Regions from separate parts of the Nonomuraea sp. NPDC000554 genome, predicted to be linked through region 1. Evidence: riboswitches for the same ligand, from Rfam matches in the RefSeq annotation. Region 1 holds a riboswitch; each other region holds the start of a gene.
What was found. A riboswitch is a leader RNA that binds a small molecule or an ion and turns the genes downstream of it on or off. The one in region 1 is predicted to bind cyclic di-AMP.
Positions count from the first base shown of each region.

Region 2: it holds a riboswitch for cyclic di-AMP, as region 1 does, so the genes downstream of both, ABT294_RS38865 (coiled-coil domain-containing protein) here and ABT294_RS16300 (C40 family peptidase) in region 1, are expected to answer to the same signal.
Region 3: it holds a riboswitch for cyclic di-AMP, as region 1 does, so the genes downstream of both, ABT294_RS23780 (C40 family peptidase) here and ABT294_RS16300 (C40 family peptidase) in region 1, are expected to answer to the same signal.
Region 4: it holds a riboswitch for cyclic di-AMP, as region 1 does, so the genes downstream of both, ABT294_RS10210 (C40 family peptidase) here and ABT294_RS16300 (C40 family peptidase) in region 1, are expected to answer to the same signal.

Region 1 is NZ_JBEPDC010000007.1:187,509-194,892, reverse strand. It holds gene ABT294_RS16310 (M48 family metallopeptidase) at 1-42, opposite strand, end outside; gene ABT294_RS16305 (gluzincin family metallopeptidase) at 53-859, opposite strand; gene ABT294_RS16300 (C40 family peptidase) at 1,216-1,737, opposite strand; cyclic di-AMP (ydaO/yuaA leader) riboswitch at 1,790-1,950, opposite strand; gene ABT294_RS16295 (GbsR/MarR family transcriptional regulator) at 2,213-3,001, opposite strand; gene ABT294_RS16290 (cytochrome P450) at 3,259-4,467, shown strand; gene ABT294_RS16285 (C40 family peptidase) at 4,484-5,404, opposite strand; gene ABT294_RS16280 (NYN domain-containing protein) at 5,537-6,859, opposite strand; gene ABT294_RS16275 (phosphotransferase family protein) at 7,003-7,384, shown strand, end outside.
Region 2 is NZ_JBEPDC010000028.1:24,523-31,906, forward strand. It holds gene ABT294_RS38840 (nucleoside/nucleotide kinase family protein) at 1-198, shown strand, start outside; gene ABT294_RS38845 (HAD family hydrolase) at 188-805, opposite strand; gene ABT294_RS38850 (TrpB-like pyridoxal phosphate-dependent enzyme) at 906-2,216, shown strand; gene ABT294_RS50920 (50S ribosomal protein bL37) at 2,225-2,341, opposite strand; gene ABT294_RS38855 (DeoR/GlpR family DNA-binding transcription regulator) at 2,443-3,222, shown strand; gene galT (galactose-1-phosphate uridylyltransferase) at 3,219-4,289, shown strand; cyclic di-AMP (ydaO/yuaA leader) riboswitch at 4,356-4,494, shown strand; gene ABT294_RS38865 (coiled-coil domain-containing protein) at 4,500-5,444, shown strand; gene ABT294_RS38870 (hypothetical protein) at 5,753-6,298, shown strand; gene ABT294_RS38875 (sigma-70 family RNA polymerase sigma factor) at 6,549-7,384, opposite strand, start outside.
Region 3 is NZ_JBEPDC010000012.1:240,689-248,072, forward strand. It holds gene ABT294_RS23765 (ATP-binding cassette domain-containing protein) at 1-321, opposite strand, end outside; gene ABT294_RS23770 (sugar ABC transporter substrate-binding protein) at 322-1,407, opposite strand; gene ABT294_RS23775 (ROK family transcriptional regulator) at 1,509-2,672, shown strand; gene ABT294_RS23780 (C40 family peptidase) at 2,685-3,242, opposite strand; cyclic di-AMP (ydaO/yuaA leader) riboswitch at 3,295-3,431, opposite strand; gene ABT294_RS23785 (3-isopropylmalate dehydrogenase) at 3,531-4,577, shown strand; gene ABT294_RS23790 (branched-chain amino acid aminotransferase) at 4,753-5,850, shown strand; gene ABT294_RS23795 (O-methyltransferase) at 5,872-6,516, opposite strand; gene ligD (non-homologous end-joining DNA ligase) at 6,554-7,384, opposite strand, start outside.
Region 4 is NZ_JBEPDC010000004.1:280,293-287,676, forward strand. It holds gene ABT294_RS10200 (RDD family protein) at 1-1,395, opposite strand, end outside; gene ABT294_RS10205 (amino-acid N-acetyltransferase) at 1,493-2,050, opposite strand; cyclic di-AMP (ydaO/yuaA leader) riboswitch at 2,337-2,496, shown strand; gene ABT294_RS10210 (C40 family peptidase) at 2,502-3,554, shown strand; gene ABT294_RS10215 (LuxR C-terminal-related transcriptional regulator) at 3,565-3,777, opposite strand; gene ABT294_RS10220 (winged helix-turn-helix transcriptional regulator) at 4,171-4,578, opposite strand; gene ABT294_RS10225 (NADP-dependent oxidoreductase) at 4,657-5,586, shown strand; gene lysX (bifunctional lysylphosphatidylglycerol synthetase/lysine--tRNA ligase LysX) at 5,659-7,140, opposite strand; gene ABT294_RS10235 (hypothetical protein) at 7,285-7,384, shown strand, end outside.

The DNA.
Region 1 (7,384 bases):
GCCCGCGTCGGGCATGTCGTTCACGTCCTGACGATCGTCCATCTGCGTCCCCTTACGCCAGCTCGTCCCGCACGTAGTCGCGCCACCGTGCCGTCAGTGTCTCGACCGAGAGGCCGAGCGCCGCCAGAGCCGCGTCGACGCCGCGGCTCTGGGCATCACGGTAGAGCCTCACCAGGGTCCTCTCGCCGAACCGTCCGGCCAGGAAGCGACACGCCAGCCACGCCTCCTGGTACGCGCGCGCCAGCCGTCCCGGCTCACGCGCCGCGAACGCGGCGGGCCCGGGGAGCTCGCGCGGCAGCCGCCCGGCCCGGACCTCTGCGGCCAGCTCGGCCGCGGCCACCGGGACGGCGAGGCCCGCGTCGCGGTAGCCCACGTAGTCGGCGAAGCCCTCGTACAGCCAGGTGGGCAGGTGGTCGGTGCCCGCGGCGACGTGCGTCAGCTCGTGGGTGAGGACGACGTCCCGGCCGGTGGGGGTGAGCCGGGCGAACGCGGTGGGCAGCACGATCACCCGGCCGTCGTCGGCGACGGCGGCCAGCCCGTCGAGCCCGGCCACCCCTGTCAGCCCCGCCAGGCGGGCGCCGTCGGCGGTGGAGTCGGGGACGAGCACCAGCGGGCGCACCTGGCCGCCCAGGACGGCCGAGACCCGCTCCCCCGCCGCGTCGGCCCTGCGTGCCAGGTCACGGAGCAGCCCGGCGTCGGCGTGATGCCCCACGACCAGCGATCGGGCGCCGCGCACGGTCCGGGCTCCGTCAGGCCAGAGATCTCGGAGCCCGTCATGCGCGAGCGGGCCGCCCGGCGGCGCGCTGGCCGAGGCCGCCGCGAGGAGCACCACCCCCGCCAGCGCGGCTCGACGGCTCACCTGCACGGACACCATGCCAGATCGTAGCGGCCCGGCCGACCGGAGACGGCCGCGAGGCCGCAGGTCACAGCGCGGGGAACGCAGGCCCCCAATCGTCAAGACCGTGCTGCCGCAGGCGCGAAACCGGACACCACCCGCAAAGCCGCGGAGCGCCACAGCGGAACGCGGCCTGCCGCAGGCGCGAAACCTGGCACCGCCCGCAAAGCCGCGGAGCGCCACAGCGGAACGCGGCCTGCCGCGGGCGCGAAACCTGGCACCGCCCGCAAGGCCGCGGAGCGCCACGGTGGAAGGCGGCCTGCCGGATGACGGCACGCGAAAGCCCCGCCCCTGGCAGGGGCGGGGCGTTTCGTGATCGGTCACAGGCCGGGACGTACCGCGCCGACGAACGACGCCTTGCGCCAGCCGCCGAGCTTGTCGATACGCACCGATTCGCCGGTCCTCGGCGAGTGGATCATCTTGCCATGGCCGACGTACATGCCGACGTGTCCGAGCCCGCGGAAGAACATCAGATCGCCCGGCTTGAGACTCTTCCAGGAGATCTTCTTCTTGATGCGCGCGAACTGGCTGTTCGTCACGCGCGGGATCTTCACTCCGGCCTTCTTCCAGGCGTACTGGACGAGTCCGGAGCAGTCGAACGAGCCAGGCCCGGTGCCGCCGAACCGGTAGGGGTCACCGACCTGCTCCTTGGCCACGGCGACGGCCTTGCGGGCCTTCGCCATCTGCCGAGAAACCGTGGCCGTCTTCGCGGTCCCGACGGTCTTCGCCGCCGCGGTCGTGGAAGTGCCGGCCCTTTCGCTCGTCGTCGCCGCCTGCGCCGCCGGGGCATGGAGGATCAGCCCTCCAGCCGCCACGGACATCGTGAGCGCAACGCCACTCACGGCAAAACGGGACAGACGGGGGTTATGCGGGTGGGTAGACAGGATTTCTCCTTGGATCTTCCACGAACGCCTACCGGGTTAGCTGACGGATTCGGGCCTGGAAGTCGCCCTACGGCGCGTAACGCGCCGATTCACCCCTGATCCCTGGGGAACGGGATCGCTGGGTCCCCGGCTCCGTGCCTCCTGGCTGCACGGATTCGGCAGGCCTCACCGCCGGGTGTCGTGCTCGGTGGGAGTGGCGGCGGGCCAGCGGATGACTATCTCGTCCACATCGGGGGGACCGATGTCGATTCGCGGCGCCATGGCTTGGCACCGCGACGGCCAGAAGCTACGCCGAAAGTTCTGGAGCTGGCAAAGTCCGAGTCAGCCTGTAAAGATCAGATAAAGGTGTCAGTAAGGGGACGAATGCCTGCTGGAAGCCAGGCCGTCGTTACTCAAATGTGACCCTGCTCACAGTTGACGACACAGGTTCGAGTCAGGTCCCATCTGTAACTCTTGTCACATCCGTCACGTGGCAAGGGTCACCCGCCCCGCCGTACCGGCGGCCCGCCGTCCGGTGTGCCACGAAGATCTGCCACCAGCGCTCGGCCGTCTGGACCATGTCGTCGCCGAGGTACCCGAGGAACCGGCCCATGTCCCCCAGCCGGGCGCCGGCGGGCGTGGCGGCACCGAGGACGTCGGCTCCGCCCCGGGCGGCGTCGGCCAGCATGACGGTCATCTGGGCGCTCGCCAGAAAGGCTCGATACCAGACGTCGTCGTCGATGACGTACCGCTCGCGCCGCCGCCCGGGGTCGCGTTCGCGCCTGAGCAGCGCCTGCTCCTCGAGGTAGCCGACGGCCATGGAGATCGACGCCGGGCTGACCCGCAGCCGCTGGACCAGTTCGGCGGCGGTGAGGCTGCCGGAGTCGGTGGTGTACAGGCAGGTGAGCACCCTGGCCGTCGTCCGCGGGACCCCGGTCTGGACCAGCAGCGCCGTGAGGCCCTCCTCGAGGTCGCGCACCGCTTCCGGGTCGCGCCCGTATCCGCCGGTGGCGACCTGCGGCGCCGGTGACGGGGCCCGCCTGCGCCGGCGGGCGCGCCCTTCGGTCGCCTGGTGCGCCCGGTCGGCCCGGTAGCCGCCGGGCCCGCCGTTGCGCGCCACCTCCCGGCTGATCGTGGACGTCGGCCGCCCGAGGCGCCTGGCGATCTCGGCGTACCCGAGCCTTTCGGCGAGCCCCGCGGCGATGCTCTGACGGTCCTCGTAGGTCAGCCTGCCTCCCGGCATCCGCACTCGCCTCCCGTTTGCTCTTCCGCTCGACACACCGGGCGACAGTATTGCGTTTGTGCACACCTCATTGCAACTAAAGACACGGGAGACGTTGCATTCACCTTCAAGTCCATTGCAATTCTCTACTCTATTTAGCTGGCCAGACAGGGAAATCGGCGAATCACTGATTGACAGATTCATTGAATGCAACGTAGCTTTTGCTAGCAGTCGAACACGTACTATCTCGATGACCAGCCGGTCCAGAAGGAGCAGAGATGACCGAATCCCTCCCCGTCCTGGCGGGGTTGCCCGTGACGCGTCCCGCGGGCCGCCCGTTCGATCCCCCCGAGGAGCTGGGGCGGCTGCGCGAGCAGCGGCCGTTGAGCCGGATGACCTACCCCGACGGGCACGTGGGCTGGCTGGTGACCAGCCACGCCCTGGCCCGCGCCGTGACGGCCGACACCCGCTTCAGCTCACGGCATGACCTCATGCGCTCCCCGGTGCCCGGAGCGGCCTACGCCGGGCAGGCCCCGCCCGCCCCGCCCGGCATATTCATCGGGATGGACCCGCCCGAGCACACCCGCTATCGCAAGCTGCTCACCGGCAGGTTCACCGTCCGCCGGATGAACCTGCTGACCGCGCGGGTCGAGCAGATCACCGCCGAGCACCTGGACGCCATGGAACGGCACGGCCCGCCGGTGGACCTGGTGGAGGCGTACGCGCAGCCCATCCCCGCGCTGATGATCTGCGAGCTGCTCGGCGTCCCCTACGCCGACCACGAGATGTTCCAGCGGCACGCGGCGGCGCTGAACGACCACGACGCCACACCGGAGGCGCAGTACGCCGCCGTGACCGCCCTGCAGGGCTACCTGCACCAGCTGGTGCTGGCCAAGCGCGCCCAGCCCACCGACGACCTGCTCAGCGACCTGACCACCGACGACCTCACCGACGAGGAGCTCACCAACATCGGAGCCCTGCTGCTGGGCGCCGGCCTCGACACCACGGCCAACATGCTCGCGCTGGGCACCTTCGCCCTGCTGAGCCACCCGGACCAGCTCGCCGCCCTGCGCGCCGACCCCGGCCGCACCGACCAGGCCGTCGAGGAGCTGCTGCGCTACCTGAGCATCCCCCACACCGGCGTGCGGACGGCGGTGGCAGACGTCGAGCTGGACGGCCACCTGATCAGGGCCGGCGAGTCCGTCACCGTCTCCATCCAGGCCGCCAACCGCGACCCGGCCAGGTTCGCCGACCCCGACACCCTCGACCTGCGCCGGCAGCCCGCCGGGCACGTGTCCTTCGGCCACGGCGTCCACCAGTGCCTCGGCCAGCAGCTGGCCCGCGTCCAGATGCGGGTCGCCTTCCCCGCCCTGGTCGCCCGGTTCCCGACGCTGCGCCTGGCTGTCCCGCCCGAGGACGTGCCGCTGCGCACCAACTCCGACATCTACGGCGTGCACCGGCTCCCGGTCACCTGGGACGCGGCGTAACCCGCGGACGGGCCGGCTACGGACGGATCGCGCCCACGAGGCTGCGGCCCGTGAGCGGAGAGATCTTGACCACGTCACCGGTCTGGGGGGCGTGGACCATCTTGCCGTTGCCCGCGTAGATGCCGACGTGGCCGAGCCCGTTGCTGAAGATCAGGTCGCCGGGCTGGAGGTCGTTCACGGAGACCTTGCGGGCGGCGCCCCAGGCCCACTGCGACCAGGTGGTGCGCGGGAGGGAGACGCCCGCGGCCCGCCACGCCGCCTGGGTGAGGCCGGAGCAGTCCCAGCCGCCGGGCCCGGTGGCGCCGAACACGTACGGCTTGCCGATCTGGGCGTAGGCGAAGCGGAGGACGGCGGCGGCGTTGCCCGAGGCGGGGCCCGTGTACTTCAGACCGGTGCTGTTCGGGTCGCCGGTACGGTACGCGCCGAGCTTCTTGAGCAGCTTCTTCTGCTGCTTGATGAGGGCGAGGATCTCGGTGCGTTCCTTCTCGACCCCGTCCCGCTTGTCGTCGGCGGCCGAGAGCGCGTTCTGCGCGTTGTCGCGGTCGGACTTGAGGCTGCGGTTCTCCCGGTCGAAGGCCACCAGCGTCTCGGCGCGGGCCTGCGTGATCCGCCCGGCCAGCACCAGCCCGTTGAGCATGCCCGACGGATTGTCGGCTCCCAGCATGGAGGGCCAGGACAACATGTCGCTGCCCAGCTGGTAGTTGTCGATCGCCATCGAGACCACCTGCGCGCGCAGGTCCGCCACGGTCGCCAGCTTGCGCTTGTAGCTGTCGTTCAGCTTGGTGTAGAGCTTCTTGGCGTCCTTGTACTTCTCGTTCGCCGCGTTGTACCGGTCGACGACCTTGTCGGCCCGGTCGTTCAGCTTGTCGAGCTTCGCCTGGGCTTGCCGCAGGGTCGGTCTCGGCTCAGCCAGTGCCTCACCCGTTGGTGTAAGCATCAGCCCGGCCACAAGACCCGCGGCCACCGGCACCCGGCCAAACCTCACAGCGTCGCCTCCCAGAGATCAGATCTGGGGCGAAATAGTACAGAAGTGGCCGGTGAGGTCTCACCTGTTCCGCAGATTTGTAATCTAGGCCCTACCGAGGCGGCGCAGCAGCAGACCTGACGGAACCGGTCTGGCTCCCATGCGCCGCACGGACTCCGCCACCTCCCGGTCCGACGACACGACGGCGATGGCCCGGCCCAGCGGCTCGGCGCGGACGAGCTGGCGGATCAGGTCGTCGGCGATCTCGTCGGGCGCGCTGAACAGCACCCGCACGCCGCGCGGCGCCACCACCTGGACGGGCGCGTTCAGCTCGGCGCCGTCGAAGACCACGGTCACCTCGACCCTGGTCTGCGCGACGAGCCCGCCCAGGCCGGTCATCAGCCGGTTGCGCTGGTCGGCGAGCGTGAGCGTGCCGTAACCGGTCTTGGTCACGTTGTAGCCGTCGATGATCAGGTGAACCTGCGGCAGCGCCAGGAGCTGGTCGAGGAGCTGCGGATCGTCGTCCGCCAGGGCGCGGGCAGGCACGCCGCGCACGCCCGGCGTGCCGGGAGCCACCGCGGCGACCGAGTCGGCCGGCCTGCTGATCGTGGTGGGCAGCGCCAGCTCCCTGCGCAGCCCAGCCGAGGCGTCCTGCAACGCGTCGAGCAGGACCCTGACGCGGGCGTCCTCGATGCTCCGGCCCTCGCGGGCGGCCCTGCGCGAGGCTTCGAGCTGCTTCTCGGCGTCGGCCAGCCGCTCACGCAGGCGGCGCAGCTCCGACTCCCCCGCGCTGCCCGCCGCCGAGGCCGCGGACCTCGCCTCATCGGCGACGTGCTCCATCTCCTCGGCGCGGCGCACCGCGCCCTTGGCGCGCTCTCGGGCGTCGTGGAGCTTGCGGCGCAGGTCGGAGTTCTCGGCACGGGCCGCCCTGAGCTGCTCGCGGAGCCGGTCGGCCTCCTCCTTGGCGGCGCTCTTCTGCGCGGCTAGTTGCTCGCGCAGCCGGGTGACGGCCTCCTCGCGCTCGGAGCCCTCGGCCGCGACGGCCGACTGCTCCAGGTCGGCCCTGGCGGAGTCGACCATGTCCGCCCAGCCGGGCGGGCGCGTGAGGTAGGCGGCGGCCGCCACGAGAACGGGGTCGGCCGCCGGCGGGACGTTGCCCTCGGCCAGCGCGGCGACCAGCTCCGGCCACCCGGCCGCCACCGACTCGGCGACGACCTCGCGGAACTTCTTGTCGTTCTCGAGCTGCGCCGCGATGGGCGCGCTGCCGAGTTTGGCTCTTTTGCGCGGGTCGAACTTGGCGATGCCGCGCAGCGGCGGCGGGACGGAGACAGCAGGCATCGAGCCGAGGACCTGAGCCGCCAGGTCGACGACGTTCAGCCGCACCTGCTCGGGAAGCGGGCGAGACAGGCCTTCACCCGCTGAACTCATCCCACTGTCCCTTCGTGACATGCCCTTTCACACAAGGGTACGGCTGTCGCGTACCGGCCCGTGACGGCCGCCCCGATATGGACAAGCGCTTGGTTGGCGAGGTACGACTGAGCCGGGACCGACGCTCGCCCAGGAGGCCTATCGTGACGGAGCAGATCCGCACCTCCACCCGTGACCTGGAAGAACTGCGGGACCGGGTGTCCGCCTGGCTCCGGGGCCAGGTCGGCTCCCCCGTCACGGTCTCGGAGCTGTCGCGTCCGTCGGGGAACGGCCTGTCCAGCGAGACGCTCTTCTTCACCGCCTCGTGGGGGCGCGAGCGCACACGCTGCGTCGCCAGGCTCGCACCAGCGGCGGAGGCGGTACCCATCTTCCCGTCCTACGACCTGCGGGCCCAGTTCGAGATCATGCGCCTGGCCAGGGAGAAAGCTGGAGTTCCCGTTCCTCGGGCGCTCTGGCTGGAGCCCGACCCAGGCCCGCTGGGCTCTCCGTTCTTCGTCATGGAGCGCGAGGACGGGGACGTGCCGC
Region 2 (7,384 bases), on a different contig from region 1:
CTGGGCAGGTGGCTGCCGTTCGAGCTGAGCGTCCATCTGTGGTTGTCGCACGGGGCCCTGACGCGCGGCACCGCGCAGGACGAGCTCTGGCGGTTGCCCGCCTACCAGCGGTACGAGCGTGAGGTCGAGCCCCAGCGGCTGGCGGACGTCGTCGTGCGGGCCGACCATCCCGACCGGCCCGCGCTGGTCACCGGCTGAGCAGGGCCTCGATCTCGGCGATGGCCTGGGCGTTGGTCCTGAAGTGGACGCCGTGCATCCCGATCGCGCGGGCCCCTTCGACGCAGCGTTCGGCGTCGTCCACGAAGATCGCCTGCTCGGGGCGGACGGCCAGGCGCTCGCAGACGAGACGGTAGGTGCGCGGGTCGGGTTTGGACACGCCGATCTCGTGCGAGTACGCGATGTGGTCGGCCAGGTCGCCGAAGCCGTAACGCTCCTGCTCGCGCTCCCGGGCGCCGACGAAGCTGTTGCTCAGAATGCCGGTGGTGTAGCGGGGACGCAGCGCGCCGAAGTACGCGGCCAGTTCGGTGTTCAGGGTGCCGAGGTACTCCGTCCACAGGTCGGCCATGAACTCCGCGACCTGGGCCGCGGAGAGCCCCAGCCGGTCCTCCAGGGAGCGGTGGACGTCCGCCTCGGTGATCGCGCCGATCGCTCCTCCCCTCCAGACGTCCTCCATGCGGGTGTCGATCTCGCCCGGCGGCAGGCCGAGGCGGGTCTCCCAGCGTTCGGAGATGGATATGCGCTGAGGTGCGATCTCCAGGACGCCGCCGATGTCGAAGATTATCGCGCGAATTGACTGTGAATGCATTTCACCAACATAGCGTCCGACATGCCATGCGTCTAGACCGCATCGGCGGCGCGAACGGATGGCACTGGAACCTCGCCCGTTACCGGCGCAGACTGAGACGGTGACCCCGAGTAACTGGTACAACGTCGTTCCCGACCTGCCCGCCCCGCCGCCACCGCCGCTGCACCCCGGCACCCGGCAGCCCGTGGGGCCGGACGACCTCGCCCCGCTCTTCCCGATGGAGCTGATCAGGCAGGAGTTGAGCGGCGAGCGGTTCGTCCCGATCCCCCAGGAGGTGCTGGACGTCTACCGGCTGTGGCGGCCGACCCCGCTCATCCGGGCGCGCAGGCTGGAGCGGTCGCTCGGCACGCCCGCCCGGATCTACTACAAGTACGAGGGCGTCTCCCCGGCCGGGTCCCACAAGCCGAACACGGCCGTTCCGCAGGCCTACTACAACGCCCGCGAGGGCGTGCGCAGGCTCACCACCGAGACCGGCGCCGGGCAGTGGGGCAGCGCGCTGGCGTTCGCGTGCGCGCAGTTCGACCTGGAATGCGAGGTCTGGATGGTGCGCGCCTCCTACGACCAGAAGCCCTACCGGCGCTCGCTCATGCAGGTGTACGGCGCGACGGTGCACGCCAGCCCCTCGCCGCTGACCAGCGCGGGCAGCAAGGCGCTGGCGGACGCCCCCGACTCGCCCGGCAGCCTGGGCATCGCCATCAGCGAGGCGGTGGAGGTGGCCGCGTCAGGGGCCGACGCGCGGTACGCGCTCGGCTCGGTGCTGAACCACGTGCTCCTGCACCAGACCGTGATCGGCGAGGAGGCGCTGGAGCAGCTGGACGAGACGCCGGACGTGATCATCGGCTGCACCGGGGGAGGCTCCAACTTCGCCGGGCTGGTGTTCCCGTTCCTGCGTGAGAAGCTGACCGGGAAGATCAACCCGACGTTCCGCGCCGTCGAGCCGGCCGCCTGCCCGTCGTTCACCCGCGGCGTCTACGCCTACGACTTCGGCGACACGGCGGGCTTCACGCCGCTGCTGAAGATGCACACCCTGGGCCATCGCTTCGTGCCGGATCCGATCCACGCGGGCGGCCTGCGCTACCACGGGATGTCGCCGCTGCTGTCACACATGTACGAGCTGGGCCTGTTCGAGGCGGTCGCCAAGTCGCAGAGCGAGTGCTTCGAGGCGGGCGTGCGCTTCGCCCGCGCCGAAGGCATCGTCCCGGCTCCCGAGCCGACGCACGCGCTGGCGGAGACCATCGCGGAGGCGCTGCGCTGCAAGGAGACCGGCGAGGAGAAGGTGATCCTCACCGCGCTCTGCGGCCATGGCCACTTCGACCTCGCCGCATACGACCGCTACCTCTCAGGGTCGATGGAGGATCACACGCTGCCGCAGTCACGCCTGGACGAGGCCCTCAGCGACCTGCCGGGCTAGCCGACCCGTCAGCGGGCGGTGGGGCGCTTTCCGTGGTTGGCCTTCTTCTTCTTGCGGGCCTTGCCCTTGCGAGATCGTCTGGCCATGGGCTCACCTCCGGTGATCGGCGTGTGCTTCGCTTCCAACGTCTCGCGCCTCGGGCCGCCGCACAAGCCATGCGGCTATCTAACATTCCCCAACAAATCCGTGTCATAATTTGGTGGAATCTGTTGGAAGGAGCGGCGGCGTGCTCGCACAGCAGCGGCAGCAGACAATCCTGGAGCGCGTGCGCAGCAGCGGCGGCGTCCGGGTGGCCGATCTCGTGCGCGAGCTCGGCGTCTCCGACATGACGATCCGTCGCGACCTGGAGGTGCTCGCCGAGCGCGGGCTGCTGGAGAAGGTGCACGGCGGCGCCACCGCGCTCGGCCCCGGCTCGACCGAGGAGCCGGGTTTCACCGCCAAGTCCGCCCGCCAGCAGCAGGAGAAGGAGGCCATCGCGCGCCAGGCCGCCCAGCTCGTCAGGCCCGGCACCGCGGTGGCCCTGTCGGCAGGCACCACCACCTGGGCGCTGGCCCGTCACCTCATCGGCGTGCCCGACCTCACGGTCATCACCAACTCGATCCCGGTGGCCGAGGTCTTCCACCGCAACCCGCGCGCCGACCGCACGGTCGTGCTGACGGGCGGCGTCCGCACTCCGTCCGACGCGCTCGTCGGCCCGGTCGCGGTGGCCGCGATCCGCCGCCTGCACGTCGACACGCTCTTCCTCGGAGTGCACGGGATGAGCGTCCGCGCCGGGTTCACCACGCCGAACCTGCTGGAGTCCGAGACCGACAGAGAGCTGGTGGCCGCGGCGCACCGGCTGGTCGTCCCCGCCGACCACACGAAGTGGAACACCGTCGGCATCAGCACGATCGCCGAGCTGACCGAGGCCGACGTGGTCATCAGCGACGCCGGGCTGTCCGAGGACGCACGCTTGGAACTGGCCGAACGGGCCGGAGAACTGATCATCGCGGAGGGCTCGCAGTGAAGCGCACCATCACCCATCTGGCCGACGGCCGAGAGCTGATCTACTTCGACCGGCGCGACGACGCCGACAGGAGCGCGATCGACCGGCGGCCGCTCGACCCCAGGCCGGTGGCGTCCGAGCTCCGTTACGACCCGCTGACCGAGGAGTGGATCGCGATCGCGGGGCACCGGCAGACGCGCACCTTCCTGCCTCCCGCCGACGAGTGCCCGCTGTGCCCGTCGACCGACACGCGGGCCTCGGAGATTCCGGCGCGCGACTACGACGTGGTGGTGTTCGAGAACCGCTTCCCCTCCTTTTCCGGAAATTTCGGTACTTACGGTGAGGTGGGCGGACTGAGCGAAGTACGGCCGGGAGTGGGACGGTGCGAGGTCGTGTGCTTCACGTCCGATCACTCCTCGTCGTTCTCCCGCCTGTCCGACTCCCAGGTCGAGCTGGTCATGGAGGCCTGGGCCGACCGGACGGCCGAGCTGTCGGCCATCGACGGCGTGGAGCAGGTGTTCTGCTTCGAGAACCGCGGCGAGGAGATCGGCATCACGCTCCCCCACCCGCACGGCCAGATCTACGCCTACCCGTACGTGACCCCACGCACCAAGCTCCAGCTCGCGGCCGCCTCACGCCACCCGGGCGGCAACCTGTTCGCCGACGTGCTGGCCGCCGAGCGGGCGGAGGGGACCCGCGTGGTCGCCTCGAACGAGCTGTGGACCGCGTTCGTGCCCGCCGCCGCCCGCTGGCCGTTCGAGGTGCACGTGTATCCGCACCGGCAGGTGCCCGACCTGGCGGCGCTGTCGGAGGAGGAGCGGGCCGCGTTCGCGCCCCTGTACACCTCGGTGCTGCGGGCACTGGACGGGCTGTTCGGCGTGGCGATGCCGTACATCTCGGCCTGGCACCAGGCGCCGGTGCGGCAGCAGCGCGAGCTGGCCTACCTGCACCTGGAGTTGTTCAGCATCAGGCGCGCGCCCGGCAAGCTGAAGTACCTGGCGGGCTCGGAGTCGGCGATGGGGGCGTTCGTCAACGACGTGCTGCCTGAGGAGGCGGCACGCATGCTTCGATCACAGGTAGATCACTAATTGATTTCCGATTGAGGTCGCATGACCTTGGTTTTACTACTAACATCCCTTTTGCACCGGCCGTAACAGCCGTTGCCGCCTAATCCCGGGCGCGTTGCCCGGGAGCCGGGGACCCACCGCAACCGGGGTGAATCCACTTCGGTGGTAGGGACATCACTCCTGCCCGAACCCGTCAGCTAACCCGGCCGGCAGAGGGAGAGGAACACGTACGTGGCGGCTGCGTCCCCCGCGAGTCTGGCCATCGCTCTCGTCACCGCCGCCTCCGCGGCCTTCAGCCCGGCCGTCGCCTCGGCCGCGCCCAAACCCACGGAGGCGCAGCTGCGCGCCGAGCTCAAGAAGCTCAACGCGAAAGTCGACAAGCTCATCGAGAGCTACAACCTCAAGCGCGTCGAGCTGGCCAAGGCGCGACAGGACGCGGAGGGGGCCAGGAAACGGCTCGCCACCGCCGACCAGACGCTGGCCACGGCCCAGAGGCGGGTCTCCGAGCTCATCCAGCTGCGCTACCAGAACGGCGATCCGTCCTTCCTGCTGCCCACCGACGGCGGCGCCGCCGCCGTCCTCGAACAGCTCACCAGCGAGCAGCAGGCCATCGTGCAGAGCGTCGCCAGCGCCCGCGACGAGAAGAAGCGCGCCTCCGACGAGGCCGCCGCGCTCGAGTCCAAGATCCGCACGGACACGGCGGACGTCGCCAAGCAGCGCGACGGCGCCCAGGACGTCATCAAGGACATCCAGAAGAAGCTCACGCAACTCGTCCCGACAGGACCGGGCCGGCGCTCCGACGGCAGCTGGGCGCCCGAGTTGCCCTCCGGCTCCGACAACATCACCGCCCGCATGCGGGTGATCCGAGGGCTGATCGAGAAGAACTTCGCGCTGCCGTTCGAGGTGGGGTGCTTCAGGTCGGGATCGAGCGGCGAGCACCCCCTCGGCCGGGCCTGCGACTTCATGATGAGCACCGGCGGCACCATGCCGAGCAGCGTCAACAACGCCCTGGGCGACCACATCGCCGCCTGGGCCCTGCAGAACAAGGCCAAGCTCGGCGTGAAGTACGTCATCTGGAAGCAGCGCATCAACCAGGGCTCGGGCTGGGAAGCCATGTCGGACCGCGGCAGCATCACCGAGAACCACTACGACCACGTGCACATCTCGATGTACTGAGCTACTCGGCGCTGCGAAGAGTTCGGGGGCGGCCATGTGCCCGGTGAGCTGTACGGCGACGCGCTTCGGCAAGGGGTGTCGGGGAGCTTGCCGCCCCTCTCGGATACCAGCGACGGCCTTGGACGATCACGGACGACGTTCTCGCTACGGATCAGAATGGTGCGAGCGCGTCTCTGCCCGCCGGTTAGGCCGGAACCTGAACGAAACCGGCTCGAAGTAGGGTTCCAGGGCGATTCTGATCGAACTTGTTCGGCGTTCCTTGCATCAGAATGGTTATGAACTCATGCGCCGAGCACAAGAGCAGCCCGATGGCCCGCCGACTCCGTACCTGGGCGGGGGCCGTCGCCATCTCGACATCACTGGCGCCGCTCCTCGCCATGGGCACCGCCACGGCCGACAGTGCGGCGGCTCCAGCCACGGCCGCCGCCTTCGAAGGGACCGACTGGGCGAAGGTGGTGGAGCCGGCGCTGCACTGCCCCAAGCCACGGCCGAGCGACACCTGGTATGTCGTGCGCGCCCGCGTCGCCGCTGTAGGCGACCTCACGCGTGACGGAAAGCCCGAGACCGTGGTCGTTTCGTCTTGCCCGAGCCCTACGTCGGGCAATCCCACAATTTCCTTCGTTTACGACGGCGCCTCCAAGCGCTCAGCCCCCCGCCTGATCGGCGCGTTGGGCAAGAACCGCTACTTCAAGACCCAGAACGTCACCATCCAGAACGGACAGGTAGACCTAAGCGGCAAGGTGGTCAGCGACAAGGCTCCCAACTGCTGCCCCGATCTGATCGTCCGCCAGACCTACAAGTGGAACGGCACGAAGTTCCTCAGGACGTCTGAGAAACTGACCCGCACCTCATGAGCCCCAGCCCACCGGCCCGCTCGGACACCGGTACGGAGGTGCCGGCCGAGCGTGCCCACGGCAGAGCGCCACTCCTCTCTCCTGTGCGCTGATCGTCGCGGGCCACAAGCAGACCCGGACGACGGTGTCGCTCATGCCCGATCAGATGCGCGCAGCACCGCACTGGTTCGTGCTCGGGACGACGCCTCTCTGGGAGAGGACCACATCCAGGGCGCGGCGGCTTCCGGCCTGGGTCGCAGGCCGTCGGCGGTCAAGGGCCGAGAGCTGCCAGGTCGACGTGGCGAAGGCGCTCGGGATCGGCGATCATCTCGATGATGGCGATCTTGTCGTGGTTGAAAGTGAGGCCGAGTGCCCCGATGAGGCGTCCTTGCGGGACGATCGCGAGACCCACGGCTCCGTTCACCAGCGCGGGCTGTACGAACCGGGCACCCCGCGAGAAGGTGAGCGCGTGGGCGCCTACAGCCCGCGCGCCTCGCATCAGCCCTGCACCGCCAGGGGGGAGTTCGGCGCTGCCGTCTCGGAGGAGCACATCGGGATCGAGTACGGCGAGGAGCCCGTCGAAGTCACCTTCTCGCAGCGCGGCGAGGAACGCCTGGACGACCTGTCGTTGGCGGACGATGTCAACCTGCCGGGGTGGGGTCGCGACTCGGACCCGTCTGCGGGCGCGGCTGGTGAGCTGACGGGTAGCGGCCGGGGACCGTTCGAGGATGGCGGCGATCTCGTCGAAGGGCACGGCGAAGATGTCGTGCAGGACGAAGGCCAGCCGCTCGGCGGGGGCGAGGTTGTCGACCACGACCATCAGCGCGGCACCGACCGAGTCGGCCAGCAGGGCTTCGGCTTCGGGATCGTTGACGTCGTAGCCTCCGGCAGAGGGCTCGGCCGTGGTGTCGCCGAGGGGCTCCTCGCGGCGGCTCCGGCGGGTGCGCAGCATCTTCAGGCACTCCCGGGCGACGACGGTGGTCAGCCATCCGGCGAGGTTGTCCACATCGGCGGTGTCGGCGCCGCTGAGACGCAGCCATGAGTTCTGCACCGCGTCGTCTGCTTCCGCGTGCGAGCCCAGCATCCGGTAGGCGATCGCCCGCAGAT
Region 3 (7,384 bases), on a different contig from region 1:
CGACCAGCGGCGCCGCTCGGTGCCGAGGAACAGGTTGGCCACCACGTCGAGGTTCTCGCAGAGCGCGAGGTCCTGGTAGACGGTCGAGACGCCGAGCGCCTGGGCGTCGTGCGGGTTGGCGATCCTGACGGGACGGCCGTCGAGCGTGATCGTGCCCTCGTCCGGGACGACGACCCCGGAGACGGTCTTGACCAGGGTGGACTTGCCGGCGCCGTTGTCGCCCATGAGGGCCGTGACCTCGCCTGCGCGCAGGTCCAGGTTCGCGCCGTCGAGGGCCTGGACCGCGCCGTACCGCTTGGAGATGCCTGTCGCCGAGAGCATTTACTGGATGCCCGCCTTCGCGCAGGCGGCCTTGACCTCGCCGGTGCAGATCTGGTCGGCCGTGTAGAAGCCGTCCTTCACGATGGTGTCCTTGACCTTGTCGGCGGTGACGGCGATGGGGTCGAGGAGGAAGGCGGGGATGTCGGCCGTGCCGTTGTTGACCTTGCTGGTGGCGGTCGGCTGCTCGCCCTTGACGAGGGAGACGGCCAGCTCGGCGGACTTCTCCGCCTCAGCCCTGATGTCCAGATATATGGTCATGTACTGCTCGCCGGTGAGGATGCGCTGGACGGCCGCCAGTTCGGCGTCCTGACCGGTGATGGGCGGTAGTTGCTTGTAGCCCGCGCGCTTCATGGCCGCGATCGCGCCGCCCGCCATGCCGTCGTTGGCCGAGAGCACGCCGACGATGTTGTCCTTGCCGATGGCGGTGATCGCCTGCTCCATCTGCTGCTGGGCCTTGTCGGGGCTCCAGTCGGGGGTGTCGAACTCCCTGCCGACCTTGACCTTGCCGTCCAGGACGCTCTTGGCGCCCTTCTTGTAGTCGGCCGAGCTGGGGTCGGTGGGGGAGCCGTGGATCATCACGATCTGCCCCTTGGCGGTGGTGCCCTTGGCGTTCATCGCGTCGAGCAGGGCCTGACCCTGCATCTCGCCCACCCGGACGTTGTTGAACGAGACGAAGTACGCGTAGTCGATGCCGGAGATCAGCCGGTCGTAGGCGACCACCGGGATCTTCTTCTGCTTGGCCTGGTTGACCAGCGGGGCCACCGCGTTCGCGTCGACGGCGTCGAGCACCAGCACGTTCGCGCCCTGGGTCAGCGCCGCCTCGACCTGTTGCTGCTGCTTGGCGGCGTCCTGCTCGGCGTTGCTGTAGAGGATCTTGCAGTCGGCGCAGAGCGCCTTGACCTTCGCTTCGAACAGCGGGCGGTCGAAGGCCTCGTAGCGCGTGGTCTTCGACTCGGGCAGGAAGAGCGCGATGGTCTTGCCGCCCTGCTGGTCCTGGGGTTTCGGGTTCGCTGTCGTCGTGTTGTTCCCGCAGGCGGCGGCCAGCAGGACCGCTGCGGCGGGGAGGAATAGCCAGGCTCGGTGCATCGCACATCGTCCCTTTCGAGTGTGCCGGCCCCCGGTGCTGGTAAGAAAGGTAGTTTACTACCAGCGTTGTTGGCTAGAGTTTGCCTGGAGGAGGACGTCACATGCGGGGTGAGCTGGGTAATCCGCGGTTGCTGCGGGTGCTGAACGAGCGCCGTCTGCTCGACCACCTTCACGAGCACGGCCCCGCGTCGCGGGCCGACCTGGCCAAGATCACCGGGCTGTCCAAGCCCACGGTCTCGGCCGCGCTCGCCGGGCTGGAAGAGGACGGCCTGGTGCACCTGGTCGGCGAGGTGTCGGGCAGGCCGGGGCCGGTGACCTCGCTCTACGACATGAACGCGGCGTCCGCGCACGTGGCGGGCGTCGACATCGGCCGCGACTGGATCAGGGTGGCGGTGGCGGACCTGCGCGGCACGTTCGCCGGCCGCACCGACGGCCGCAACACCGCGCGCAGCTCGGCCGAGCTGGCCGTGCTGGTGGGCGACCTGGCCAGGGCCGCGGCCGAGAAGGCCGAGCTCGACTGGTCCTCGATCACCTGCGCGGTCGTCGGCTCGCCCGGCGTGTACGACCCGGCGCTCGGACGCCTGGAGTTCGCCCCCAACCTGCCGGGGCCCGACCTGGCCGAACGGCTGCGCTCGGCGCTGGAGGTCGATCTCGTCATCGAGAACGACATCAACCTGGCGGCCGTGGGCGAGCACGTCTACGGCGAGGGGCAGGGCAAGGCGAACTTCGCGCTGGTCTCCATCGGCACCGGGGTGGGCATGGGGATCGTGGTCAACGGCGAGCTGTACGTCGGGGCGCGGGGCGCCGCCGGCGAGGTGTCGTACGTCCCCGCGGCCGAGGATCCGATCCCGTCCGACGACGCGCTGGCGCACGGCGCCACCGAGGCCGTGGCCGCCGCGCCCGGCGTGGTGCGGGCCGCCCGCGCGGCCGGGCTCGACCTCGCCACGGCCAAGGAGGTGTTCTCCGCCGCCGCGACCGGCGATCCGGTGGCCCGCTCGGTCGTGGAGGCCGAGGGGCGGCGGATCGGCGGCCTGCTGGTGGCGGTGGCGGCGGTGCTCGACCCCGAGGTGATCGTGCTGAGCGGCGGCGTCGGGCGCAACCTCGACCTGCTCGGGGCCGCGATCGAGAGCCGCGTGGCCGAGCTGGGGCCGCTGCGTCCGGTGGTGGTGGCGAGCGCGCTGGGCGACAGCGGCGTCCTGCTCGGCGCTGTCGCCCACGCGCGCGCCCGCGCCTGGGACCTCATCTTCGACGCTCGCCGGGGATGAGGCCGCTACGGGTCAGAACGTCGCTGTCGGCATGGCAGGGGCCGGTGTGGCGCGCTGCTTGCTGATCTCCTTCCAGAGCTTGACGCCCTTGGGGTCGGGACGGACGGCGCCGACGAAGGAGTCCTTGCGCCAGTCCGACAGCTGCTCCTCCTTCACGACGTCGCCCGTGTGCGGGGCGTGGACCATGTATCCGGGGCGGGAGATCATGCCCACGTGGCCGAGGCCGTGGAAGAAGACCAGGTCACCGGGTTTGAGGTGGTTCCAGCTGATCTTCTTGGAGAAGGCGTTGTACTGCTCGGCGGCGGTGCGCGGGAGCTCGATCCCCGCCTTCCCGTACGCCCGGAGCATGAGCCCGGAGCAGTCGTAGCCGCTGTCGCTCGTCCCTCCCCAGACGTAGGGGATGCCGCGCTTCTTCATGGCGAACTTGAGGGCGACCTTCCAGGCGGGGGTCGGGGTCTTCTTGATCTGGAGCTGCTTGAGCTGAGAGCCGGTGAGGGTGGTGGTGGGAGAGGAACTGGGGATGCTGTCGGGGGTGTCGGAGTCGGCGTTGGCAGGGGAGGCGAGGGCCATTCCGGCGGCTGTTGCTCCCAGGACGACGAGGACGGCGATGCGAGACAGGGGAGTGTCCTTCCATCTGGCCGACCGGGTTAGCTGACGGGCTCGGGCCTGGAAGTAGCCCTACGGCGATGCCGACTCGCCCCAGGTGAAGTGGGTCCCCGGCTCCACGCAGCCGTTGCGTGGATTAGGCCTGACGGACTCTAACGAAACGGTCAAAAGGTCGCAAATAGCTTAAAACGGACCGTCCGGACAGTGAGACGGTGTGTTCGTCAGCCGAGACGAGCCGGTAAGGTACCGTCCATGGAGTCGCGTAACATCCGCCTGGCGGTCATTCCTGGCGACGGCATCGGCGCCGAGGTCGTGGCAGAGGGGCTGAAGGTCCTCGAAGCGGTCGGAGTCAAGCTGGAGCCCACCCACTACGACCTGGGTGCCGCCCGCTACCACCGAACCGGCGAGACGCTCCCCGACTCCGTGCTCGAAAAGCTGCGCGGCTACGACGCGATCCTGCTCGGCGCCGTCGGCGACCCCAGTGTCCCGCCGGGCATCCTGGAGCGCGACCTGCTGCTCCGCCTGCGCTTCGCGTTCGACCACTACGTGAACCTGCGCCCGGTCAAGCTCTTCCCCGGCGTCGAGACCCCGCTGGCCGACACGCCGACCGAGAACATCGACATGATCGTGATCCGCGAGGGCACCGAGGGTCTGTACGCGGGCACCGGCGGCGTCATGCGCCGCGGCACCCCGTACGAGATCGCCACCCAGGAGTCGCTCAACACCGCCTACGGCGTGGAGCGCGTGGTGCGGTACGCCTTCGAGAAGGCCAAGTCGCGCCCGCGCAAGCAACTCAGCCTCATCCACAAGACGAACGTGCTGACCTTCGCCGGCGACCTGTGGCAGCGCACCGTCAACCGGGTGGCCGAGGAGTACCCCGAGGTCAGCACCGACTACTACCACATCGACGCGGCCTCGATGTTCTTCGTGAGCCAGCCCGAGCGCTTCGACGTCATCGTCACCGACAACCTCTTCGGCGACATCATCACCGACCTCGGCGCGGCCATCGCGGGCGGCATCGGCCTGGCCGCCAGCGGCAACATCAACCCTGAGCGCACCGCGCCCAGCATGTTCGAGCCGGTGCACGGCAGCGCCCCCGACATCGCCGGCCAGGGCAAGGCCGACCCGACCGCGACCATCCTGTCGGCCGCCATGCTCCTCGACCACCTCGGCCTGCGCGCCGAGGCGGCCAAGGTCGAGCAGGCCGTCGCCGACGACATCCTGGAGCGCCTGACCGGGTGGGCGGGTCGCACCACGCACGAGATCGGCGACGACATCACCGCGCGAGTATCGAGCTAGGGCCGCCTAGCTCCGCAAGCGCCTGGCGGTCCGGTGACGGACTGCCAGGCGCTTTTTGGTGTCCGCACGATCACAACCCCCCACCCACCCCTTGCCATTCCAAATAGCGAGACAATAGGAAGTACGTACTGCCCCGCGCAGTGCTGTCGAGATCGCAGAGAGAAGGACGTTCGTCATGACCATCGCTCAGAAGCTCAGCTTCGACGTGCAGCTATCCGACCACGCGCGTACCGCGGCCGAGCGGGAGCAGGTACTGGCGAGTCCCGGATTCGGGCAGGTCTTCACCGATCACATGGTCTCCATCGACTACACCGAGGGCGAGGGGTGGCACGACGCGCGGCTCCAGCCGTACGGGCCGCTCCTGCTCGACCCCGCCACCGCGGTCTTCCACTACGCGCAGGAGCTGTTCGAGGGGCTCAAGGCGTACCGGCAGGGCAACGGCTCGATCGTGACGTTCCGCCCGTACGCCAACGCGGCCCGCTTCAACCAGTCGGCCGTCCGGATGGCCATGCCGGAGCTGCCGGAGGAGACGTTCGTCGAGTCGCTGGAAGTGCTCGTCCAGACCGACCGCGACTGGGTGCCCACCGCCGAGGGGCACAGCCTGTACCTGCGGCCGTTCATCATCGCGACCCAGGTCGGGCTGGGGGTCAACTACCCGTCGCGGAAGTACCGGTACATGGTGATCGCCTCACCGGCGGCCTCGTACTTCGCCGGCGGCGTGAAGCCCGTCTCGGTGTGGCTGTCGACCGAGTACACCCGCGCCGCGCCCGGCGGCACCGGCTTCGCCAAGTGCGGCGGCAACTACGCGGCGGCCTTCGTCGCGCAGCGGCAGGCCGTCGAGCAGGGCTGCGACCAGGTGGTCTGGCTCGACGCGCACGAGCACAAGTACGTCGAGGAGATGGGCGGGATGAACCTGTTCTTCGTCCTCGGCGGCAAACTCGTCACGCCCGCGCTGACCGGCACCCTGCTGCCGGGCATCACCCGCGACTCCATCCTGTCCATGGCCGCCGACCTCGGCCTGGAGGCCGAGGAGCGCCTCATCTCCACCGACGAGTGGCAGGCGGCGAGCGAGTCGGGCGAGCTGACCGAGGTGTTCGCGTGCGGCACGGCCGCGGTGGTGACCCCGGTCGGCTCGGTCAAGGGCGCCGACCGCGCCTGGACCATCGCCGACGGCGCCCCCGGCCCGGTGACCATGCGGATCCGCGAGGAGCTGGTCGGCATCCAGTACGGCACCCGGGAGGACAAGCACGGCTGGGTCCACAAGGTCAGCTGACCCGGGCCGCGCGGGTGGCGGCTAGTTCTTGCGGACGAGCGTGAGCCCGTCGGCGACAGGCAGCACGACGACCGTCACCCGCGGGTCCTCGGCCACCAGATCGTTGAACTCGCGCATCACGACGGTGGCCGGCCCGTTGTCGGCCGGGTCGGCGACACGGCCCTTCCAGAGGGTGTTGTCGACCATGAGCAGCCCCCCGGGCCGCAGCCGGTCCACCAGCAGCTCGTAGTAGGCCGGGTAGTTGGGCTTGTCGGCGTCGAGGAAGGCCAGGTCGACGCGCTCGTGGAAGGCGGCGAGCGTGTCGCGCGCCGGGCCGATCGTGAGCGTGATCCGGTCGGCCACGCCCGCCGTCTCCCAGTAGCGGCGGGCGATCGACGTCCACTCCTCGCTCACGTCGAAGCAGTGCAGGGTGCCACCTGACAGCCCGCGGGCGATGCAGAGCGAGGAGTAGCCGGTGAACGTCCCGACCTCGACGGCGACGTCCGGCGCGACCAGCTGCGTGATCATGGTGAGCAGCCTGCCCTGATCCGCGGAGATCTGCATGCCGGCGCTGTCGCCGGTCGCCGCGACGGTCTCCTTCGCCAGGGCTTCGAGCAGCGGGTCAGGCTTCGTGGTGTGGTCGAGGATGTACTGGGCCACGTTGGGGTCGAGCAGGTTTCCCTTCATCCGATCATTGTCGTCCGCGCGAGGGGGCGACGCGAGCTCATCCCACGTCGCGCCGCTCGGCCCAGTCGACCTCCGACGGGACCCGGTCGGGGCGCAGCCCCCGCCAGGAGGGGTGGCGCAGCCGGTGGTCCTCGGTGATCTCCATGAACTGCACCTCGCCGACCAGGCGTGGCTCGACCCAGCGCGCGTCCCTCGCGAACTCGCGCGGCACGGGCACGGTGAACGGCGAGTCGGGACGTTCCAGCGGCGCCAGCCGTTCCCGCAGGTCGCGCAGCATCGCCTCGGTGAAGCCGGTGCCGACGTGCCCGACGTAGCCGAGCCGCCCGGCAGGGTCGTACGCGCCGAGCAGCAGGGACCCGATCAGGCCGGAGCGCCGCCCGGCTCCGGGCTTCCAGCCGCCGATCACCACCTCGGCCGTCCGGACGTTCTTCACCTTCGTCCACTCGGCGGACCGCCTGCCGGGCCGGTAGGGGGCCGACCGGAGCTTGCACACCACGCCTTCCAGCCCCAGCCGCACGCTGGCCTCCAGCGCCTCCTGCGCGTGGTCGTCGAACTCGACCGGGACCTCCCAGCGGTACCCCGGCATCACCAGGCTCTTCAGCAGCTCGCGCCGCTCCGTGTACGGCCTGCGCACCGACGGCGTGTCGTCCACGTGCAGGATGTCGAACACCAGGTACGTGACGGGCGTGGACCTGGCCAGCTCGGCCACCTGGGCGGGGTTGCGCTGGTGCATGCGCGGCTGGAGGGCCCCGAACGACGGCCTGCCCTGCTCGTCCCACGCCACGATCTCGCCGTCGAGCACCACGTCGTGCCCGCCGACCGCGCCCGCGATCGGGTACAGCTCGGGGTAGGCGGGCGTGATGTCCTT
Region 4 (7,384 bases), on a different contig from region 1:
GACCTTGTCGGCGAACGTCTGCTGCAACGGCTTGTCCCACAGCTGGGACGCGCCGTTCAACGCGGTGCAGACGAAGGCGATCAGCTGCCCCAGGACCGGGATCCACCAGAGGATGTAGCCGCCCCAGGTGACCCCGGCGCGCTTGATGGCCTGGTCGGCGGGGAGCCCGCCGGGAGGGAGCATCTGGCCCACGGGGACGACCTTGATGCCCAGGACCATCTTGCCGACCGTCTGGCCGTTCATCTTGTGCAGGAGGAAGTCGTAACCGACGTAGAGCACCACCAACAGGATCGTGCTCACCAAGCCCACGCCGAACGAGCCCAGGCCGCCGCTCATCGTCCCGGTGGTCGAGTCGTAGCTGGCGAGCAGCAACGATGTGACGAGCAGGGCGATCACGAAGTAGACGATGCCGAAGATGACGCCGTCGATGATCCTCGCCGCCAGGCGCTGCCACCATTCGGCGAGCGGGGCAGGCGCGCCGGGCGGCTGCACGCCCACCGGCTGCCCGTATCCCTGCTGGCCGTACTGCTGCCCGTAGCCGGGCTGACCGTACTGCTGCGGCTGGCCGTACTGCTGCTGGCCGTATCCGGGCTGGCCGTACTGCTGCTGACCGTAACCCTGGCCCTGGCCGTAGTCCTGCTGCTGACCGTAACCCTGGCCCTGGCCGTAGTCCTGCTGCTGACCGTAACCCTGGCCCTGGCCGTAGTCCTGCTGCTGGCCGTACTGCTGGCCCGAGGGAGGCTGCTGACCGTAGCCCTGCTGGCCGTACTGCTGTTGCTGGCCGTAGTCGGGCTGGGAGGGGGCCTGCTGCCCGTGGCCCTGCTGCCCGTACTGCGGCTGCTGACCGTAGTCGGGTTGCGACGAAGCCTGCTGCCCGTACTGCGGCTGCTGGCCGTAGTCGGGCTGGGAGGGGGCCTGCTGGCCGTAACTCTGCTGGCCGTACTGCGGCTGCTGGCCGTAGTCGGGCTGCGACGGAGCCTGCTGCCCGTAACCCTGCTGGCCGGAGCCGGGCTGCTGACCGTACTGCTGCTGACCGTAGTCAGGCTGCGACGGAGCCTGCTGCCCGTAACCCTGCTGCCCGTACTGCGGCTGCTGACCGTAGCCGGGCTGAGGCTGGGAGGAGGCCTGCTGGCCGTACTGCTGACCCTGCTGGCCGTATGGGGGCTGACCGTACTGCGGCTGCTGCCCGTACTGCTGGCCAGGCTGGCCGTACTGCGGCTGCTGCCCGTAGCCGGGCTGCCCGTACGCGTCGTCGACCCGGTAGCCCACGACGGTGGCGTCGGGATCGGGCTGACCGTGAGGGCGGCTCGCGTTTTGTTGTCCGTATTCGGGGATCCCGGGAGGCGGATTCTCGCCGGAGTCGTCCTGTGGATACGGCGGCTGTCCGGTGCTCACCGTGTCACCTCGCTTCGAGTGCGCGTGTGGCACATGTCAGGACACATGCCTGTGCCGCCCAACGTATCGACATAGGTATCAACAATCACCTTTCCACTTAGTCAAGGCCTGTGTCACCCGATGTCAAGTGGAGCAGCATCCGGGTGTTGCCCAGGGTGTTCGGCTTGACGTGCTCCAGATCAAGGAACTCGGCCACACCCTCGTCGTACGAGGCCAGGAGCTCGGCGTAGACCTCGGGCGAGACCGGCGTGCCGTTGATCGGCTGGAATCCGTGCCTCGCGAAGAAATCCACCTCGAAAGTGAGACAGAAAACACGGCGCAGCCCAAGATCCTTTGCCGTGCCGATCAAGGCGGAGACGATCTGGTGGCCGATTCCGAACCCACGGAGATCGGGGTCCACCGCGACGGTACGGATCTCCGCCAGGTCCTCCCAGAGCACGTGCAGCGCCCCACAGCCGACGACCCGCCCGCCCCTCTCGGCCACCCAGAACTCCTGCACGTCCTCGTACAGGGTGACGGTGGCCTTCTCCAGCATCCGAGGGCCGGCGCCGGCGTAGGTGTCGACCAGGCGCCTGATGGTCCGGACGTCGGGCGTGCGGGCACGCCGCACGACGGTCTCGGTGTCAGCGACTGACAGTTCGGCGACCTGCTCCATGGCTCTCCAGCGTACAGATCCGATTACGGCTCACCCCTATCTCTCATCGCTCCCCCATCTTGTGACATGCCGTGGCCGGACGAGCACGTTGGGATTCGTCCCGTTCATCCGACCGCCTACCATGCCAAGCTTGGTCAAAGTGGGCATAAAGTCTGTTCTGTACGTGTGGGCACGAGATCACCTTGTGACTCTTCGGTTGTGAAACCTCAACAGACTTGGCAGTTCTGGTTGAGCACCAACCGCGAGTGCACTAGTGTCCAGCGACGATGCCACCGCCGCGACCCGTGGCGATGGCGCGCCCAATCCCCACGCGGGGAGCCGGGGACCCAGCGGTGGCGAGATGATCAGGCGCCACCACCCCGGGGTGAATCCGGACCACCGCGTCCGGTAGGGCTGCTCCGGCCCGAACCCGTCAGCTAACCCGGTAGGCGCCTACGAGAGGAGCTTGTTGGTGAAGCGCACGCGCGACCGTGGGGGGAAGTCGGCGGGCAAGCACGCCCGCCCCCCAGAACCGGCGCCCTCCAGCAGGCGCGTCCTCCGGTTCGGCGTGGTCGGCGCCGCGATCGCGGCCCTGGTCTTCACCCTCCCCGTCGGTTCGGCCGCCGCCGAACCCAAGCCCTCGCTCAAGGAGCTCTCCGACCGCGTCGAGAAGATGCACAACGAGATCGAGACGCTGAGCGAGCAGTACAACGGCCAGCGCGAGAAGCTCAAGGCCGCTCAGAAGGCCGTCAACGCCGCCAAGAAGGTCCTGGCCACCAGCGAGACCGATCTGGCCGCCAAGCGCGCGAAGGCGAGCCTGCTGATCCAGCACGAGTACATCTCCGGCGGTTTCGACCGGGGCCTGACCTTCGCCGGCGACTCCGATCCCGAGTCCTTCCTTGACAGGGCGGCGACGACGTACGTCCTCGCACAGGAGCGGGGCCAGGAGGTCAACCAGCTCGCCACCGCGAGGGCGAACGCCGAGCAGGCCAAGACGACCGCCACCTCGCGCATCACGGAGGTCCAGCAGCTCGTCTCCGATCTGGGCAGCAGGCGTGACAAGATCACCAAGCTGGTCGCCAAGGTGGAGAGCGGCCTGTTCAAGCGCGCGATCGGCGAGGCCGGACGTCCCGGCACCCGCGCCACGCGGGTGAGCCTGCCCATCGCCGGATCGGGCAAGGCCGCCCAAGCCGCCAGGTGGGCGCTCACCCAGCAGCTCAAGCCGTACGTCTGGGGCGCCGAGGGGCCGGGCTCCTACGACTGCTCCGGCCTGGTGATGGCGGCCTACCAGCAGGTGGGCATCTCGCTGCCGCACTACACGGGCGACCAGTGGACCGCGGGCAAGCACATCTCCAGGGAGGAGCTGCGCCCCGGCGACCTGGTGTTCTTCTACGGCGACCTGCACCACGTCGGCATCTACATCGGCGGCGGCATGATGGTGCACGCGCCGCAGACGGGCGACGTCGTGCGCATCGCGCCGCTGGCCCGACGCCCGTTCGCGGGCGCCGTGCGCATCGCCGACTGAAGGGGACGCGTCAGATGAGCTGACGCCTCGCGGCCCAGGCCACCGCCTCGATCGCGGTGGCCACGCCGATTCTGTCGCAGATTCCGCGAAGTCTTCGGCGAACCGTCCGTCCGCTGATATCCAGACGCCTTCCGACCCGATCTACTGTGACTCCCTTGGCCAGCTCTGCCAGCAACGCTAAATCGGCATAGCTGAGCTCAACGCCTTCAGTGAGCACATCCATCGGGAGCCCTCCCCCCAACAGCTCTGACCCCTGCAAAGCTGCTCGTCTCGCAGAAGGTAAACGCTTCTCTGAAACGCCGTCAAGCATGACGATCGCCGCATTTGACGACCTGCATTGACATGATCAGCTCTATGTGAACTACTCGCCATATGTCGGCACACTTCGGAGCACAATGAGCGATCACACTGATCCTTACAGTGCTCCTCCTTCGTCGATGACAGCTACCGATGTGCTGGGATTCGATCCCATCAATGAAGATTTTCTTCGGGAGCCGTACCCGACTTACAAAAATGCGCGCTTCCGCGAGATGCCGGCCCGCGGCCTTGACCCGACTGTGCGGGACGGGCCGGTCTCTGAAACCCGGCGGGCCAGGCGCAGGCGGGCCGGCCCGGCTCACCCGCTGGACGGGGTGGCGTCGTAGCGCTCTCTGGCGGTCTCGACGTCGCCGATGTGCGTCTCGGCCCAGCTCTTGATCGCGGCCATCAGCGGCAGCAGGCTCTCGCCCAGCGGCGTCAGCTCGTAGTCGACCCGGACCGGCACCGACGGCGTGACCGTACGCGTGACCAGGCCGTCGCGTTCGAGCCCGCGTACGGTCTGGGTGAGCATCTTCTGGCTGACCCCGGCGATGATCCTGGTCAGGTCGCCGTAGCGGAGCGGCCCCCCGGACAGCGCGTTGAGCACCAGCGTCACCCACTTGTCGCTGAGCCGGTCGAGCAGCTTCCTGGACGGGCACTGAGCGATGTAGGCGTCGAACGCCTGCTTGGCCTCGACCCGCCGTTCGGCCGCCGTCCTCGTCGCCACGTCGCGCTCCTCCCGGTCGGTTACGCACTTCTGGGTGCCTACTTACTGTGAGAGAGTAACTCTCCTACGGTCGACGACATGACGAACATGCGTGCACTCATCGGCGGTTCCGGCGCTCCCCGGCTGGTGGAGGTCCCGGTGCCGGAGGCAGGACCCCTTCAGGTACGGATCAGGGTGTCGGCGGCAGGGGTGAACCCCTTCGACCTCGCCGTGGCCGCGGGGACGCTGGCGCAGTACGGCGTGGCGCGCCCGCTTGACTCCTACGGGCTCGGCTTCGACGTGGCCGGAACCGTCGACCAGGTCGGCGCGGGCGCCGCCTTCGAGGTCGGGGACGAGGTCATCGGGCTGGCAGCCAGGCTGGAACTGCCGGTCAAGGCCCAGGCCGAGTACGTGGTGCTGGACGCGTCGGCCGTCGCACGGGCTCCGCGGGGCGTCCCGGCGGCCGAGGCGGCGACGATCCCGCTCAACGGGCTGACCGCCTGGCAGGCCCTGGACCGCGCCGGCCTCTCGCAGGGACAGACGCTCCTGGTGACCGGAGCCGCGGGGGCTGTCGGCGGCTACCTGGTGGAGCTGGCGGCCCTGCGCGGGCTGCGGGTGGTGGCGGTGGCCGGCCCTGGCGACGAGGAGCTCGTACGGGGCCTCGGGGCCGAGTGGTTCGTCCCGCGTTCGGCGGATCTCGCCGCGTCCGTCAGGGCGCTCGTGGCGGGCGGTGTGGACGCCTGCGTCGACGCGGCGGTCATCGGCCTGGGCGCGCTCGACGCGGTACGGGACGGCGGCACGTTCGTCTCGCTCACGCCCGGGTTCTCGCTCGTCCCCCTGCGGGGCACCGACGTGGCGTCGGTCTTCTTCCGCGCGGACGCGGCGCAGCTCGCCGAGCTGGCCCGGCTCGTCGAGACGGGCAGGCTGACGCTCCGGATGGCGGACACCTACCCGCTGGAGAAGGCCGCCGACGCGCACGCCCGCCTCGCCTCGGGCGGTCTGCGCGGCCGCCTCGTCCTGGTGCCCTGAGCCCGCCCGCGCCACGTTGCCGTCCGCGTGAGTCTGGGGTGCCCCGCCGCGTCGGGCGGCGGGGCGGGGTGGTCACTGCGAGGGCTTCACCAGCGGGAACAGGATGGTCTCGCGGATGTTCTTGCCGGTGAACGCCATGATCATCCGGTCGATGCCGGCGCCCATGCCACCCGTGGGCGGCATCGCGTACTCCAGCGCCTGCAGGAAGTCCTCGTCGAGCTGCATGGCCTCGGGGTCGCCGCCCGCGGCCAGCAGCGACTGCTCCACCAGGCGACGGCGCTGCTCGATCGGGTCGACGAGCTCGGAGTAGGCGGTGCCGAGCTCGGTACCGAAGCCGATGAGATCCCACTTCTCGGTCAGCAGCGGGTTGTCGCGGTGCTGGCGGGTCAGCGGGGAGGTCTCCAGCGGGTAGTCCATGACGAACGTGGGCTGGATGAGCGTGTGCTCGACCAGCGCCTCGAAGATCTCCTGGACCAGCTTGCCCTGGCCCCACTTCGCATCCCAGTGGACGTCGTGCTTGTCGGCCAGCACGCGGACCCGTTCGAGCGGCGTGTCGGTGGTGATCTCCTCGCCCACCGCCTCGGACACCGCGCCGTACAGCGTGATGCGGGGCCACTGCTCGATGCCCAGATCGACCTCGACGCCTTCGTGCACGACCACCGAGGTGCCCAGCGCGGCCACCACGGCCTTCTGGTACATGCGCTGGGTGAGGTCGGCCATGTCGTTGTAGTCGAGGTAGGTGCCGTACGCCTCGATCATGGTGAACTCGGGGTTGTGCGTGGAGTCGGCGCCTTCGTTGCGGAAGTTCCGGTTGATCTCGAAGACCTTCTCGATGCCGCCGACCACGAGCCGCTTCAGGTAGAGCTCGATCGCGATGCGAAGGTAGAGCTCCATGTTGTAGGCGTTGATGTGGGTGGCGAACGGACGGGCCGCCGCGCCGCCGTGGATCGGCTGCAGCATCGGCGTCTCGACCTCGAGGTAGCCCTCCTCGTGCCAGAAGTCGCGCACGGCGCGCACGGTGGCGCTGCGGATGCGGGCCATCTCGCGGGCCTCGTCGTTGACGATGAGGTCGACGTAGCGCTGCCGGACGCGCGCCTCGGGGTCGGTGAGCCCCACGTGCTTCTCGGGCAGCGGCCGCAGGCACTTGGACGTGATCTGCCACCGGTCGGCCAGGATCGACAGCTCACCGCGCCGGGAGGTGATGACCTCGCCCTCGATACCGACATGGTCGCCCAGGTCGACGTCGCGCTTCCAGGCCGCCAGCGACTCCTCGCCGACCTTGTCGAGCGAGATCATGACCTGGAGGTCGCCGCCGCCGTCGCGGAGCGTGGCGAAGCAGAGCTTGCCGCCGACGCGGTTGAGCATGACGCGGCCCGCGATGCCGACGCGGTCGCCGGTCGCGGTGTCAGGCTCGAGGCCCTGGTATTTCTCCCTGATCTCGGCGTTGGTGGCCGTACGGGGGAAGTTCACCGGGTAAGGGTCGACGCCCTCGCTGCGAAGGCGGTCGAGCTTCTCCCTCCGGATGCGCATCTGCTCAGGAAGTTCCTCGCTCACCCCACAAAGAGTAGGGGATATGGCGAACTGAAAGAGTTCGTCGGTTCTCTGCAGGGGTGCTGCAAGAGCTCCGCCTTACCAATGACTCAACGAGCTCAGGGGGGCCGGCAGGGCGCCGGACCAGGGGGAGCTCAAGGAGAGATCATGTTAAAGAAGATCGCGGTAGGCTTCCTCGCCGTCGCAGCCACGAGCGCGCTGGCCCTGTCGCTTCCTTCGGCCGCGAGCGCGGCGACCACCGCCGACT